2 regions of the Rhizobium sp. 05N49 genome follow, and region 1 is predicted to be linked to the other one. Evidence: predicted binding sites of a transcription regulator. Region 1 holds the regulator's gene; the other holds the start of a gene.
The links. Region 1 encodes LexA, which represses DNA repair genes until DNA is damaged. Its sites were predicted from a motif close to TGTTCNNNNTGTGTTCNG; they were not measured.
Positions count from the first base shown of each region.

Region 2: the regulator LexA is predicted to act here: its motif matches at 1,480-1,497, upstream of AC1DF8_RS08680 (helicase-related protein).

Region 1 covers NZ_JBFTME010000006.1:366,866-370,275, reverse strand. Annotated here, with positions in the region: gene AC1DF8_RS15410 (ComEC/Rec2 family competence protein) at 1-1,384, shown strand, start outside; gene lexA (transcriptional repressor LexA) at 1,365-2,090, opposite strand; gene AC1DF8_RS15400 (VOC family protein) at 2,286-3,173, shown strand; gene kdsA (3-deoxy-8-phosphooctulonate synthase) at 3,170-3,410, shown strand, end outside.
Region 2 covers NZ_JBFTME010000003.1:291,905-295,314, forward strand. Annotated here, with positions in the region: gene AC1DF8_RS08680 (helicase-related protein) at 1-1,319, opposite strand, end outside; gene AC1DF8_RS08685 (DUF3309 family protein) at 2,178-2,333, shown strand; gene AC1DF8_RS08690 (glycine zipper domain-containing protein) at 2,360-2,614, shown strand; gene AC1DF8_RS08695 (hypothetical protein) at 2,807-2,953, shown strand; gene AC1DF8_RS08700 (hypothetical protein) at 3,021-3,146, shown strand; gene phbB (beta-ketoacyl-ACP reductase) at 3,148-3,410, opposite strand, start outside.

The DNA.
Region 1 (3,410 bases):
GGCGTGGCCGACCAAGAAGATCGCGGCTGCCGGTGCACTCGCTGCGGTGACGGCTTACTATCTGATCTCGGGTTTTGCCGTTTCAGCCGAACGCGCCTTCATCATGATGGCGATCATGCTGGTTGCCGTCTTCTTCGATCGGCCGTCGATCAGCCTCAGAAACGTGGCGCTGTCGGCTCTCGTGATCCTCGCGGTCTCACCATCGGAAGTGCTCGGACCGAGCTTCCAGATGTCTTTCGCCGCAACACTTGCCCTGGTCGCCGGATACGACCTCTGGAAAGGGCGGCCGATGCGGGAAAATGCCTTTGCCAAACTTCCGATCATGAAACCTTTCTTCATGGTCGGCGGCTTCTTCGGCGGCATTTTCCTGACGTCTCTCATCGGTGGGTTCTCGACGGCGCTGTTTTCGATCGAACATTTCCACCGGCTGACTGCTTATGGCCTGCCGGCAAATCTCGCGGCCATGCCGGTTATTTCATTCATCGTCATGCCGGCCGGCATGCTGGCGATGCTGCTGATGCCTTTTGGTCTGGATGGCTGGCTATGGCCGGTGGCAGGGTTCGGGCTCGACCTGGTGATCGCCATTGCAAAGGCGGTGGCGGGGTGGGGCGGCAATATAGATGTTGCCCGCTTACCCGGCTGGTACTTTCCGGCAGCCGTCTTCGGCTTCCTGTTGCTGACCTTGCTCAGAACCCGGTTGCGGCATATCGGAACCGTAATAATCACTGTTTCAACGTTCGCTGTTGTGTTGCTTCCATCAGAAGCGATGCCCGACGTCACCATCTCGGAAGACGGCAGCCTGGTCGCTCTAATCGACGGAGAGGCAATGGCTTCAAACCGTGAAAAGCCGCCAGCCTTCATTTTCGAACAATGGCAGAGGGCACTTGCCATCGAAGAGCATCAGAAGCCGGTTATGCTTCAAGCCACCAACACACCCACCGTGTCCGATGGCAAAAGATTGCAGCTGTCAACCGATCAACAGAATGAAGCCAGAGAGACAATGAGGCAGGCACTCGCCATCAGCCCAACGTCACGATTCTCTTGCCAAAAGCGCGCCTGGTGTACCGCCTTGCTGGGCAATGGAAAGAAACTGACTGTCATCGAAAACGCTGCCTATCTGGGGCCGGCCTGCGATACGGCCGATATTGTCGTAACTCCTGTCCGATTGCGCTTCGACCGTTGCCGTTCCGGCGCGCTGCTCTTTACCGCCGAGACGCTGCGCAAGTCAGGTTCTGTCGAGCTTCGCTTCACAGATAGTGGAATCGATGTCGCAACCGCATTCGGCCCATTGCAACGCCCCTGGATGCGCCACCGCGCCTATGACTGGCGCAGCGATACATTCGCAGACGCAAGCCAGTCACCGGTCAGTGATAGCGGCGAATGAGGCCGACGAGCTTTCCCTGAACCTTCACTCGATCCGGTGGGAAAATTCGGGTCTCATAGGCAGGGTTTGCAGCCTCGAGCGCAATCGATGCACCCTTGCGCCGGAAGCGCTTGAGTGTTGCTTCCTCGTCGTCGACGAGGGCAACGACGATATCACCCGGGTTGGCGGTGCTGCCATTTCGGATGATGACGGTGTCGCCATCGAAGATGCCGGCTTCGATCATCGAGTCGCCGCGAACTTCGAGCGCATAATGTTCGCCGGAGCCGAGCATATCGGCAGGAACGGTGATGTCATGCGTATTGTTCTGGATTGCCGAGATTGGCACACCGGCAGCGATGCGGCCCATGACCGGGACGGAGACCGAGTTGCCGTTATCGGCAGCGGGCGCTGGCTTTGCCGGAGCCGGCGCTGCAACGGGCTGCGGCTTGCCGAGGCTGCCTTCGATGACGCTCGGTGAAAAGCCGCGACGTGGCTGCAGGCTGGGGCTGTAGGCCTCCGGCAGTTTGATGACTTCGAGCGCGCGTGCCCGGTTCGGAAGCCGGCGAATGAAGCCGCGCTCCTCAAGCGCCGTGATCAGCCGGTGAATACCGGATTTCGAGGCCAGATCCAGCGCATCCTTCATCTCGTCGAAAGACGGAGGAACGCCCGACTCCTTCATCCTTTCGTGAATGAAAAGAAGGAGTTCCTGTTGTTTGCGCGTAAGCATGGCGTGCACCCCAGTCTTGAAACAAATCCAGAACGGACACTATATGTTCCATATGTGTTCCGCAAGTAGCTAAATTTTCGTAAAACTTCTGTCCATTCTGGTGAGAATTTTATTTTTCTCGCGCCCGGGCCTTCCCGGCCTTGTCTCGCAACACCTGCTGAAGCACATCTCCTTGTGACTGTTGGAGGGGACCTAATGAGCCAAGATACGCTTGCAATCGATCATCTCGTTTTGCCGGTTACCGATATCGACCTTGCCCGCGAAAGACTGGGCAAGCTTGGTTTCACTGTGGCGCCGGATGCCCGTCATCCTTTTGGGACCGAAAATGCCTGCGTTTTCTTTGCCGACAAATCCTATCTGGAGCCCCTGGGTGTCGCGAGCGTCGAAGAGAGCGAGGAGACAGCACACGATGGCAATGTGTTCACCGCCCGCAATCAGGCTTTTCGCTTCCGCTGCGGCAGCGAAGGACTGTCCGCGATTGCCTTTGCGACGGCAGATGCAAAGCACGAACATGCTCGATTCGTGAAGGACAGTATGAGTGCCGGTTCTGTGCTGCAGTTCGAGCGCCCTGTTAAAATGCCGGATGGCACGGAGAATATTGCCGGCTTCCGGCTCGCCTTCGCTGGCGACCTGCGGGCACCGGATTTCTTTCTCTTCGCAGTCGAACGCGTCAATCCGCTTCCTGCCAACCGGACCGCGCTTGAGACCCATGCCAATGGTGTCACAGGCATTGCCGAGATCGCGCTCGCGGCCCCCGAGCCGACAGCCTTCGGTGAGTTCGTTCGCTCCGTGGCAAAAGGCGCATCTACTGAGCTCACGAGTTTCGGGCTGGACGTGCCCACCGGAAACGCAAAGATCAGCCTGATGACCCCGGAAGGGCTGGAGGCTTATTTCGATCTTGCCACGTCGGATACCGATCGTGGTCTGCGCGGTCGGGCGATCCGCTTTGCTGTCGGCGATCTGGCCGTGACAGAAGCGCATTTGGCTGCTAACGGGGTGACCTATACACGCAAGGGTAACCGTATTCTGGTGAAGCCTGCGCCCGGCCAGGGCGTACTCTTCGCCTTTGAGGAAACATCATGAGCTCTACTACCAACTCCGTGGTGACGGTCGGCGAAGGCGCCGGTAAGGTCACCTTCTCCAATGCTTCACGCCTGTCGCTGATTGCTGGCGCTTGCGAAATGGAAAGCCGCGATCATGCGTTCATGGTTGCCGGCACATTGAAGGAACTCTGCGCCAAGCTTGGCATCGGGCTCGTCTACAAGACCTCCTTCGATAAGGCGAACCGGTCTTCCTTGTCGAGCAAACGCGGTGTCGGCC
Region 2 (3,410 bases), on a different contig from region 1:
TTCGATACATAGGTCCAGGTTCTTATCTGCGCGATTCGCGCCGAAAGCGTGTCAATTTCTCCATCTGTCCGATCCGAACGGTGAACTTGTTCGGCGAGAAACTGCTCATTCACCGTGCCATAGCGCACCAGATCGGAAAAGAGGGTAGAAATAAGATCGGCATGTTGCGCAGGCGTTATGCGCCGATAGTCCGGCAAAGCGCAAGCCTCCCAGAGCTTTTCGACCCGCGCAGGCGTATTGGCGAGGTCGACGATTTCCGGATAACGCGACAAATGTTCAAGCGCCTGTTGGTCGACAGCGGGCAACGCCCGCGTCAGGCCCGGCACGCGGGGACCGGTCTCAAGGCTTGCCCGCAGGGATTGTATCGTCGAGAAATCGAGATCCTTGGTCCGCCATTGCAGAACCTTGACGTTGTCAAACTCGTGGCCCTCGATGCGCTGCACGAGCTCCTCGTCGAAGGGTGAAACCTGGCCGGTAACACCAAAGGTTCCATCACGCACATGGCGACCGGCGCGGCCGGCGATCTGGCCGAGTTCGCCTGGATTGAGATTACGGAACTGATAGCCGTCGAACTTCCGGTCTTGCGCGAAGGCCACATGATCGACATCGAGATTGAGGCCCATGCCGATCGCATCGGTCGCAACGAGATATTCGACGTCGCCCGCCTGATAAAGCGCTACCTGGGCATTGCGGGTACGCGGGCTGAGCGCTCCGAGCACGACGGCCGCACCGCCGCGCTGGCGCCGGATCAATTCCGCGATCGCATAAACTTCATCGGCCGAGAAAGCGACGATCGCCGAACGCTGCGGCAACCGAGTAATCTTCTTCTGCCCGGCATAGAGAAGATGAGAAAGCCGCGGCCGCTCCGTGACCGTAATTCCCGGCAGGAGCTGCTGCAGGATCGGCCGCATGGTGCCGGCGCCCAATAGAAGCGTCTCCTCGCGGCCGCGCAGATGCAGGATCCGGTCCGTAAAGATGTGACCGCGCTCGAGATCGCCCGCAAGCTGCACTTCGTCGATGGCGACGAAGGCAGCCTTGGTTTCCCGCGGCATCGCCTCGACTGTACAAACGGAAAAACGCGCGTTCGGCGGCGAGATCTTTTCTTCGCCGGTCACCAGCGCCACGTTCTGGGCGCCGACCTTTTCGACCACGCGCGTATAGACCTCACGCGCCAGCAATCGGAGCGGCAGGCCGATCACACCAGTGCCATGCGCCACCATGCGTTCGATTGCATAATGGGTCTTGCCGGTATTGGTCGGTCCGAGCACCGCGGTCACACCGCGCCCGCTCAGTATCATCGGCTGCGAAGTCAGGGTCATGGTCCATGCAAGTGAGGCGATAGCGCCCAGGGTCAAGTCGGAGCTTCGGATGAGGCAAAGAACACATGGACAGCCAAAGCTCCAAACGCAAGGGCGGATTTGAAATAGACTTTGGATTGAGCACAGAAGTCACAGCCCGCTAAGTCCTTGATTTAAGATTCGGAACAGCTTGAGAACGAATCGGAGACGAATCGCTGACTCCGGCTGATTCAGCTTTTGTTCACGGCTAAGTATTGATTTTGAATCGCTTTTTTACACTAGATACTGAATCTGCAGCATTACCTGAGGACTGGTGGCGGCAGCTGCCGTTAACGCTTGTTGCCGAATCGTAAAGGCGCAAAGGTCAAGCCTGAAATTAACGCTTCGACCAAAGCCGGAACGAACCGGAGACGAATCGCTAAAGTCGAGGCTTTCCCTTTTCGTTCACGGCGAGATCTTGTGCGCATTTTCGCACCGATCCCAAGATACGGATTCCGGATTTGCTATGGCCACTCCGGACCGCCGGAAGCCATTAATCTTTTACATGCCAAATTTACGGAGCATTAAACCGGCCGGTGCCGACGATCCGGTAAAGGTCATGGCCGATCAAAGCCGGAACGAATCGCTGACGAATCGGAGACATCTCCATTTTCCCGCTTTGTTCACCGCAACATATTGTATTAAAAGATATTTTTAACCATACTTAGAAAATGTCCGATGGCATTTCGCCGACTTGCTTTCCACGAAACCGGCTAAAGTCGGCTTCCGTTGCAACAGCTGATAACGCCGCCGTGATATTCTGAGAGCTTAGCCGGGAACAAAATTCGCCGATGTGGGTTTCTAGTCCAGTCGAAATGAGGATGAGGCAGGACAAATACCATGCTTGGCACGATACTTCTTATTATCCTTATACTGTTATTGGTCGGCGCCTTGCCGAATTGGGGTTATAGCCGCGGATGGGGCTATGGACCTTCAGGTGGTTTGGGGTTAGTTCTCGTCATCATTATCATTCTTGTGCTGATGGGCCGAATTTAAAGGCCGATAACCTGGGGAGTTTAGACATGAAGAAGATCATCCTTAGCTGCGCTCTCATTGGCGCTCTCGCATCCTGCACTCCGACGGAGCAGGGCACGGCGATTGGCGCCGGCACGGGCGCAATCATCGGTGGCGCTGTCACCAACAGCTGGGGTGGCGCGGCAGTTGGCGCAGTCGCCGGCGGTCTGACAGGCGCGCTGATCGGCCATTCGGTCGAACGCCAGGGTTACTGCATCTATCGCGACCGTTACGGTCGCCGCTACGAAGCGCGTTGCCGCTGATCGATCCTGGCCCATCGGAATTTTTGGACGGGCGCTTCGGCGCCCGTTTTTGTTGCCCGCTATTGTCGTCAACGCGGCGTTGACAATCGGTCGCTGAAGTCAAATCTACCGCCCTGGCAGACCTGAGCCCATATTCCTTTCAAGATCGCCGGCAGAGCATGTGCCGCCCGCGAATGGAAAGGAGCGCTTACCATGGCCCCGATTTTCTTGAATTCCGCCGTCGCTATCCTAATCGCCTCAGCCTTCCTGACGATGGCAATCGCCGCTCTCCGCAGCCACGACCGCGCCATTCAGCAAGTGCCCGTCAGAGCCAATAGACGGCGCAATCCAAACGCCTGACAGCATCAACGAAACCGAAGCCGCGGACGGCAACTATCCGAGCGCTCATCCGCGGGGAGACATCACCATGAACAGGATCATCGCGATCGCCGCCCTCATCACCATTGTGCTTGCCGCCTATGGAGCATCTGCCGGCCCCTATGACGGAACCGGCAGTTTCCCGAGCAACTACGCTCACAGCCACAAGAAATAATTCAGGCGAAGAACTGACCGCCATTGGCGGTCAAAGTCGAACCGGTAATGAAGCCGGCATCGTCGGAAACGAGGAAGGTCACGCAGCGCGCGATCTCCTCGGGTTCGCCGAGGCGCCCGACCGGAATTTGCGGAATAATCTTCTCGTTCAGTACCTTTTCGGGCACCGCAAGCACCATCTCCGTCCCGATATAGCCGGGGCAAATAGCATTGACGGTGATATTCTTGACCGCCCCTTCCTGGGCAAGTGCCTTGGTAAATCCGA